2 regions of the Kitasatospora sp. NPDC001539 genome follow, and region 1 is predicted to be linked to the other one. Evidence: riboswitches for the same ligand, from Rfam matches in the RefSeq annotation. Region 1 holds a riboswitch; the other holds the start of a gene.

Region 1 (4,340 bases):
TGCTGGCCGACGCCCTCAGCTACCTGCTCTCCGCGGTGGGGATCGCGGCGATCGGCGGCCGGGAGGAGGCGCCCCAGCGGGTCGGCCGTCGGGCGGCGGGCGCGGTGGGGGCGGCGGGCGAACGGGCGGCCGACGCGGGCGGCGTGGCGGGCGAACGGCCGGCCGGTGCGGTGGGGGCAGCGGACGCGGAACGGCCGGCCGGCGCGGTGCTCGACGGCTGGCGGCACATCCTGGCCGATCCCGGACTGCGGGCGCTCTACCTCAACAACATGCTCGTCTCCGGCCTGATCATGGCCACCGAACCGGTGCTCGCCGTGCTCCTGCTCCGCCGGCTCGACTTCGCCCCCTGGCAGTACGGACTGGCCTTCGCGGCTCCCTGCCTCGGCGGGCTGGTCGGCTCCCGGCTGGCCCAGCGCGTCGTCACCCGCTACGGCCGCGACCGGGTGTTCCGTACCGTCGGCACCCTGCGCGCCGTCTGGCTGATCGGCCTGGTCCTGGTCCGGCCGGGCGTCGTCGGGCTGCTCACGGTGATGGCCGTCGAGCTGGCGATCATCGTCAACATGAGCCTCTACACCCCGGTGCTGGCCACCTACCGGCTCGAGCGCACGCCGACGCACCTCGTCGCCCGCACCCTGTCCGCCTGGTCCATCGGCCAGCAGGCTGCCATCGCCGTGCTCACCGCACTCGGCGGCCTGCTGGCCGACGCCACCGGTCCCCGCACCGCCCTCGCGGTCGCGGGAGTGCTCGTCCTGGCCACCCCGCTCCTGCTCCCCCGCCCCGGACGGACCGGGAACCGGCCGGAGCCGTCCCGCAGCCCCGCCTGAGTCAGAGCGGCGCGCGCCGGCCTCGGAGCACACCGGTCGGCGCGGGCCGGCGGCCCGTCGCGCCGTCCGTCGGGTCGCGGATGGTCCCCGTGTGGGTGACCGGTTCCCCGAGGAAGGCGGCCCGACGGCTTCCGGGGGCCGGCGGACCGGGCGGTCAGGCCGTCCGGCGCACGGCGATGACGTTGTCGGTGACGGTCGCGCGCTGCCCCTCGGGACCGGTTGCAGTGCGCCGGGGCGCGTGGCAGCGCTCGATGCGCCAGCCGTCGTCGAGGCGCAGGTCGGCGAGGGCCTCCTCGGCCGTGGGGAAGCGCACGTCCTGCCCCGCCTGCCAGGACCACGGCGCCACCGAGGCGTGATCGACCACGAGCAGCAGCCCGTTCGGGGCGACCGCCGCCGCGGCGCGGCGCAGGATCCGTGCGCGCGGGATCTCCACCGGGGTGTGGAAGTAGCCGGCGGTGACGAGGTCGAAGGCGCCCTCGGGGAACGTCCGGGCCAGGTCGTGGCGGACGGGGTGGACCCGGGCGGACAGCCCGGCGGTCCGGGCCCGCGCGGCGACGCGGTCGAGGGCGGTCCCCGAGACGTCGACGGCGGTGACGGCCCAACCGCGGGCGGCGAGCCAGAGCGCGTCGCCGCCGTGTCCGCAGCCCAGGTCGAGCGCCCTGCCGGGCTCGGGCGCGAGGGCGGTGACGAGTTCCTCCACCACGGCGTTCGGCTGGGTGCCCCACCGGGTGTCGAGGCGGGAGTAGTGGCTCTCCCAGAAACTGGCGGAGTCGTCGGCGGTCTGCATGGCAGGTCCTCTCGTCGGCGTGCGCGGGGGCGGCCCACCGCGGTCGTGCGGCCGGATCCGGGACCGACGGTGCGCCCCGCCCTGCCGCGGTTGCAAGGACGCATGCCGTTTCGGCAACCTGGGCGGCATGGCCGACGCGAAGAGGGACGTCCTGGCCGCGGTCGGCCCCCGGCTGCGCGAACTGCGGCGCCGGCGCGGGATGACGCTGGCGGAGCTCGCCGAGCGGACGGGCATCAACGAGAGCACGCTGTCCCGGCTCGAGGGCGGCAGCCGCAAGCCCACCCTGGAGCTGCTGCTGCCGCTCGCCGAGGTCCACGCCGTCCCGCTCGACGAGCTGGTGGGCGCACCCCGCACCGGCGATCCGCGCATCCACCTGCGGCCGGTGGTCCGGGACGGGATGACGTACGTGCCGCTCAGCCGCCCGGGCGGCGTCCAGGCGCACAAGCTGCTGATCCCCCCGCGACCGGGCGGCGAACTGGAGTTGAAGACCCATGACGGGTTCGAGTGGGTCTACGTGCTCAGCGGCCGGCTGCGCCTGCTGCTCGGCGACCGGAGCCTGGTCCTCAAGGCGGGCGAGGCCGCCGAATTCGACACCCACGTGCCGCACTGGCTCGGGCCGGACGGCGACCGGGCCGTCGAGCTCCTGGTCCTCTTCGGACACCAGGGCGAGCGGGCCCACCTGCGAGCCCGATCCACCTGACGTTCCGTCAACTTCATGGGCGGGCAATTCGGTTCGCGCACCGGGCGGTCGCCGACCGGACCGCCGCGCCGCTCCGCCGGACGCACGCCGGGCGGCGCCCCCACTGGCCGGTCCACGGTCAAGCCCCGGTCAAGGATTACGCCGCAGGGGTCATCACCCCCTATCCTGGGGCCGATTCGAACAGACACCTCGTTCGGTGAGGCGTCTTCACGGACACAGGCCACTGATCCCACCCGTCGAGAGACGCTCCGGATCAGGACAGGTCTCCCCGGCTCAAGGGGTGACCCCAAGTGGCTTCCCGTCGGACACCGACCAGGGACACGCCGTGGAGTGCCAAAGCTCTGACGAGTGGGGGTGCCCGGGCGGTGACGTCGGTCTCCCCCTGCCGCGCCGCCGCGCCCCGATGCGCGGCCGAGACCGGGAGGAGGGCGTGATGGACGAAAGTCCTGGCCATAGTCGGCCCTTCCCCGTGCCGCACTCGCCGTCCTCGCCGTCCCACCGCCGCCCGAGACGCCCCGCCCTTCCCTGACCCGATCCGGTCCGCTCCGCCCTGCCGCCCGCCCCGGGCGCGGGCGGCCCCGGCGCATGCCCGCCACCGGCTCCGCGGTCACGGACGGCCGCGGCGCGCCGCCGGGTGGCCCGATGCCCCGTCCTGCCGGGGCGAGGGGGTTCCCATCATGGCCGCCGCCACGCTGTTCACGTCCGCCACCGCCCGGCTGCGCGACCGCACCGTCGCCGCCGAGCGCCGCACCGCCGTCACCCGCACCGTCCGGTCGTCGCTCGTCTCGCTGGCCGGGCTGGTCGGCGGGCCGGTCGCCAACCAGGCCGGTGAGGAGGTGGGCCGCGTCGTCGACGTGGTCGCCCGCCTCTACGGGGCGGAGCCGTACCCGCCGGTCACCGGCCTGATCATCCGGATCGGCCGGCGCCGCACCTTCATCGCCGCCGACGCCGTCGACCGGATCATGACCGGGCGGGTCCGGCTGCGCACCGCCCGGCTCGACCTGCGGGAGTTCAACCGCCGCCCCGGCGAGGTGCTGCTCGCCCGCGACGTGCTCGACCACCAGCTCGTCGACGTCGACGGCGTCCAGGTCACCCGCGCCGCCGACCTCTACCTGGCCCCACTGGCCGCCCGCACCGTGCTGGTGGGCGTCGACGTCTCGCTGCCCACCCTGCTGCGCCGCCTCGGCCCGCGCCGCTGGCAGGTCCGGCCCACCCCGGAGCGCGTCCTCGACTGGCGCTCCGTCGCCCCGTTCGGCGAGCAGGCCACCCACGGGCCCGCCGAGGTACGGCTGCGCGCCTCCCGCTCCGCGCTGCACCGGCTGCGTCCGGCCGACCTCGCCGACATCCTGGAGGACCTCGGCCGGCACGAACGCCAGCAGCTGCTCGGCTGGTTGGAGCCGGAGCAGGCGGCGGACGCGCTGGAGGAGATGGAACCCGCCGAGCTGGAGAACCTGCTGCGCGAGGTGCCGCCCGAGCACGCCGCCCGGCTCGTCGACGAGATGGAGCCGGACGAGGCGGCCGACGCCCTGCGCGACCTCGCACCGGGCGAGCGCGAGACCCTGCTCGCCAGGATGCCCGAGCCCGAGGCCGCCGAACTGCGCTCGCTGCTCGCCCATCGCGAGGGCACCGCGGGCGGTGCGATGACCACCCTGCTGGTCACCGCCGGCCCCGCGCACACCGTCGCCCAGGTGCGGGCGGAACTCGCCGCGCAGGCAGAACACCGCACCGACATCGACGCGGTCGCCGTACTGGGCGAGGACGGCCGGCTGCTCGCCGACATCCCGCTGTTCGACCTCGCCGTCGCCGAGGACACCGCCGTGGTCGGCGATCTCGTCAGCTGGCTGGGCCAGTTCGGCCCGCCGGTGACCGTCCGGCCCGACACCCGCCTGCCCGAGGCCGCCGACCGCCTGGTCGCGGCCCGGGCCACCTCCCTGCTCGTCGTCGACGACTCCGGGCGCCCGCTCGGCCGGGTCCTGGCCGACGACATCCTCGACTCGCTGCTGCCCGAGCGCGGGCGCCTGCACTTCCG
Region 2 (4,340 bases), on a different contig from region 1:
TTGGGGTCGAGCGCGAAGGCGCCGTCCTCGGCGATCGGGGCCTGCTCGACGGTCCGGCCCGGGCTGAGTCCGGTGACCAGGGCGTCCGCTCCGCCGACCACCCGCTCGACCCGCTCGGCCGGGGTGAGCTGCCCGCTGCGGTGGACGACGTCGGCACCGGTGACCCCGAGCACGGGCAGCGCGATCATGGCCAGGACCAGCGCACTGCGGCCCTTGGCGCGCAGTGCGTCGCGGCGGGCGATCCGCAGTGCGACCTTCCACGCTCCGAGCTTCAACGCGCCACCTCCCCCAGGGGGTTGGGTCGGTGGACGGCTGCCGGGCAGCCGCCGGAGCGGCGACCGGTGCTCTCCGAGGCGATCGCGCCGTCCCGGAGGTGGACCACCCGGTCCGCCCAACCGGCGTGCGAGGCCTCGTGGGTGACCATCATGGCGGCCGCCCCGGCGTCGCAGCGGGCGCGCAGGACGGCGAGCACCGCGTCACCGGTGGCCGAGTCGAGTGCTCCGGTCGGTTCGTCGGCGAGCACCAGGCGGCGTTCGCCGATCAGCGCCCGGGCGATGGCGACCCGTTGCTGCTGGCCGCCGGACATGTCGTCGGGGAAGCGGTCGGCGAGTTCCCCGATGCCCAACTCCTCCAGCGCGGCCAGGGCCTCCCGGCGCGCGGCGCGGCCCGGGACTCCGTCGAGTTCGCGGGGCAGGGCGATGTTCTCGGCGGCGGTGAGCGCCGGGATCAGGTTGTAGTCCTGGAAGACGTACCCGACGGAGCGCCGCCGCAGGTCGGCGAGCCGGCCGCGGCTGAGGTCGCCGAGCGTGACGCCCTCGACCAGCACCTCGCCGCGGGTGGGCAGGTCCAGTCCGCCGGCCAGGGTCAGCAGGGTCGACTTCCCAGAGCCGGACGGACCCATCACGGCGACGAACTCGCCGGCGTGGACGGTCAGGTCGACCCCGCGCAGGGCGTGCACCTCGGCGGCGCCGCGTCCGTGCACCCGGGACACCCCGGTCAGGCGCAGGACGGGCTCGGACCGGGTCGGATCGGTGTAGGACACACTTCCCCCTCGTGAGCTGTTCAGCTGCATATGTCGGTGAACTATATATGCCGGGATGGGGAAGGCGCAGCAGGCGCGGACCGGTCAAGGTTCTACAAAGGTGTCGAGGAGCGGACGGAAGGCGGCGGGCCCGCTCTCCGGCCGGGCTATGCTGTGTGAGGTTTCACGAGGCACCTCGTTCGGTGAGGCGTCTTCACGGACACAGGCCACTGACCCGACGACGTCGAGAGACGCCCAGGTTCAGGACAGGTCCTCCCGACCTAAGGGTTGACCCCAAGTGGCTTCCGGCCGACCGGCCGGACACGCCGTGGAGTGCCAAAGCTCTGACGAGTTGGGGTGTACCGGTCCGCCGCGACCGGTGTGCTCCTTGCCGTGTCGCGATGCGGCGCACAGTCGGTGCGCCCCCGGCCGGGAGGAGGCGAGATCATGGACTGCAGTAGTCCGGGCCACAGTCGCCCCTACCCCCGCATGCTCTCGAACACCTCCGGCACGCGGTGACGACCTCCCCCGCACATCCCCACCAGGCGCCTCGCCCGCTGCTCGACCGCACGCGGACGCAAGGCGCCTGACGATCCGTCATGCCCGCACGGCCGCCGCTGCCCGGCGCCGCCGTGCGGGGACGGCGGCGTGCGCCCAGCGGGAGGAGTGCTGCCGCGTGTCCCCTGACGCCCCTCGCCGAGGGGCAGGGAGGCAGGCCCTGCCATGACCAATGCGATGCTGGACCCGACGTTCCCCGCGGTTCCCGGCGCTTCCCCCACCACCTCCGCCGCCGGCCAGGCCGTCCTGGACGACGCCCACGTCGGCGACATCAAGGGCGCGCTCGGCACCCTCCGGCTCGACGACACCGCCCCGCGCCACGGGCTCTCCGCGCGGTTCAGGACCCTGCTGGCCGTCATCGGCCCCGGCCTGATCGTGATGGTCGGCGACAACGACGCCGGCGCCTTCTCCACCTACGGCCAGGCCGGGCAGAACTACGGCACCCAGCTGCTGTGGACCCTGCTGCTGCTCGTCCCCGTGCTGTACGTCAACCAGGAGATGGTGCTGCGCCTCGGCGCCGTCACCGGGGTCGGCCACGCCCGGCTGATCCTGGAGCGCTTCGGCCGGTTCTGGGGCGCGTTCAGCGTGATCGACCTCTTCCTGCTGAACGCGCTGACCCTGGTCACCGAGTTCATCGGGGTCACGCTCGCCGCCGGCTACCTGGGCCTGCCCAAGGCGGCCTCGGTGGTCCTGGCCGCCGCGATCATCATCGCCTCGGCCTTCACCGGCTCCTTCCGGCGCTTCGAACGGGTCGCCATCACCCTCTGCGCGGGCTCCCTGCTGCTGGTGCCGGTCTACTTCCTCCTCCACCCGAAGACCTCGCAGATGGCCCACGACTTCGTGACGCCCGCCCTGCCCGGCGGCTCCGGCCAGCTCGCGGCGGTCATGATGGTCGTCATCTCCATCGTCGGCACCACCGTCGCCCCCTGGCAGCTGTTCTTCCAGCAGTCGTACGTCATCGACAAGCGGATCACCCCGCGTTTCATGACCTACGAGAAGGTCGACCTGTGGATCGGGATCGCCGTGGTCATCGTCGGCGCGGCCGCGCTGATCGGCCTCACGGCGGCGGCCTTCGCGGGCACCGACGGCTTCGGACGGTTCTCCGACGCCGCCGCCCTGGCCGAGGGCATCGAGGCCACGGCCGGCCGACTGGCCGGCGTGCTGTTCGCGATCGCCCTGCTGGACGCCTCCGTCATCGGTGCCTTCGCCGTCTCGCTGTCCACCGCCTACGCGATCGGCGACGTCTTCGGCATCAAGCACTCGCTGCACCGCGGCGTCCGGGGCGCCAAGGGCTTCTACGGCGTCCACGCCGGCCTGGTCGTCGTGGCCGCCGCGATCACCCTGCTGTCCAACGGCTACACCCAGGGCCTGATCACCCAGTTCGTCCAGGTGCTCGCCGGGGTGCTGCTGCCCTCCGCCACCGTGTTCCTGCTGCTGCTCTGCAACGACCGCGCCGTGCTCGGTCCGTGGGTCAACGGACCCAGGACCAACGCCTTCACCGCGGTCGTGGTCGGCGTGCTGGTGACGCTCTCGCTCGTCCTGACCGCTGCCGTGGTCCGGCCGGGCATCGGCTCCGGCGCGATCCTGGGGATCGCGGCAGCCTGCGGCGTCGCGGGCGTCCTCGTCGCCGGGTACTCCTTCACCTTCGGCCGCACCGCCACCAAGGAGGACCCGGTCGACCGCGAGAACTGGCGGATGCCCCCGCTGGACACCCTCGCCAAGCCGGTGATGTCCACGGCCCGTAAGGCCGGCATGGGCGCCCTGCGCGCCTACCTGCTGATCGCGACGGCCATGGTCATCATCAAGGTCGTCGAGACCGCGCTCGACCACTGAGCGGCCGGCCACGGGCGGGACGCCCTGGGGCGGGCGGGGGGTGGTGGGTGGCGGGTGGCGCCCCGCCGCCCCGGGTCCCGGCACCCGTCGTCCGCGGTCCTGGCGGCCGCCGCCCTGCTCGTGTTGCCCGTCCGTGTTGCCCCGCCCGCGTTTCCTGCCTGTGTTTCCCCGTCCGCGTTTCCCGTCCGCGTTCCTGGAGGAGGTGCCGTCGTGCACACCCTGACCACCGTCGAGTTCCTGGTCCGGCTCGCCACCGGCGTGGCCTGCGGCGCACTGATCGGCGTCGAGCGCCAGTGGCGCGCCCGCATGGCCGGCCTGCGCACCAACGCCCTGGTCGCCGCCGGTGCCACCCTGTTCGTGCTCTACAGCGAGGCGGTCGGTGATGCCGGCAGCCCCACCCGGGTCGCCTCCTACGTGGTCTCCGGCATCGGCTTCCTCGGCGGTGGCGTCATCCTGCGCGACGGCGCCGGAGTGCGCGGCCTCAACACCGCCGCCACGCTCTGGTGTTCGGCCGCCGTCGGGGTCCTGGCCGCGTCCGGCGAACTGGAACTCGCCGTCCTCGGCACGATCGCCGTGCTCGCCGTCCACCTGGTCCTGCGCCCGGCCGGCCGTTTGCTCGACCGTGCCCCGCAGTCCGGCAGCGACCCGGACTCCACCGGCCGGGCCGTCGTCCACCTGGAGTGCGACCGCAAGTCCGAGACCCACATCCGGGCCCTGCTGCTCCAGGCCCTGGCCGCGTCCGGCCTCGCCCCGACCGGCCTGCGCGCCCGCCGCACCGAGCAGGGCGACGCCACCAGCCTGCGCGCCACCGTGTCGACCACCGGCCAGGTGACCCCGGCGCTGGAGCAGGTCGTCACCCGGCTGTCGCTGGAGCCCGGTGTCCGGGACCTGCACTGGCACCTGGACGACGACCCGGAGGACCCGGCCG

What was found. A riboswitch is a leader RNA that binds a small molecule or an ion and turns the genes downstream of it on or off. The one in region 1 is predicted to bind magnesium.
Region 2: it holds a riboswitch for magnesium, as region 1 does, so the genes downstream of both, ABT247_RS22830 (NRAMP family divalent metal transporter) here and ABT247_RS20910 (magnesium transporter MgtE N-terminal domain-containing protein) in region 1, are expected to answer to the same signal.

The regions. Positions count from the first base shown of each region.
Region 1 is NZ_JBEPAK010000135.1:10,389-14,728, reverse strand. Features, by position in the region: gene ABT247_RS20925 (MFS transporter) at 1-824, shown strand, start outside; gene ABT247_RS20920 (SAM-dependent methyltransferase) at 979-1,611, opposite strand; gene ABT247_RS20915 (helix-turn-helix domain-containing protein) at 1,739-2,311, shown strand; M-box (ykoK) riboswitch at 2,493-2,672, shown strand; gene ABT247_RS20910 (magnesium transporter MgtE N-terminal domain-containing protein) at 2,989-4,340, shown strand, end outside.
Region 2 is NZ_JBEPAK010000160.1:9,235-13,574, reverse strand. Features, by position in the region: gene ABT247_RS22840 (FtsX-like permease family protein) at 1-275, opposite strand, end outside; gene ABT247_RS22835 (ABC transporter ATP-binding protein) at 272-1,072, opposite strand; M-box (ykoK) riboswitch at 1,210-1,385, shown strand; gene ABT247_RS22830 (NRAMP family divalent metal transporter) at 1,745-3,412, shown strand; gene ABT247_RS22825 (MgtC/SapB family protein) at 3,623-4,340, shown strand, end outside.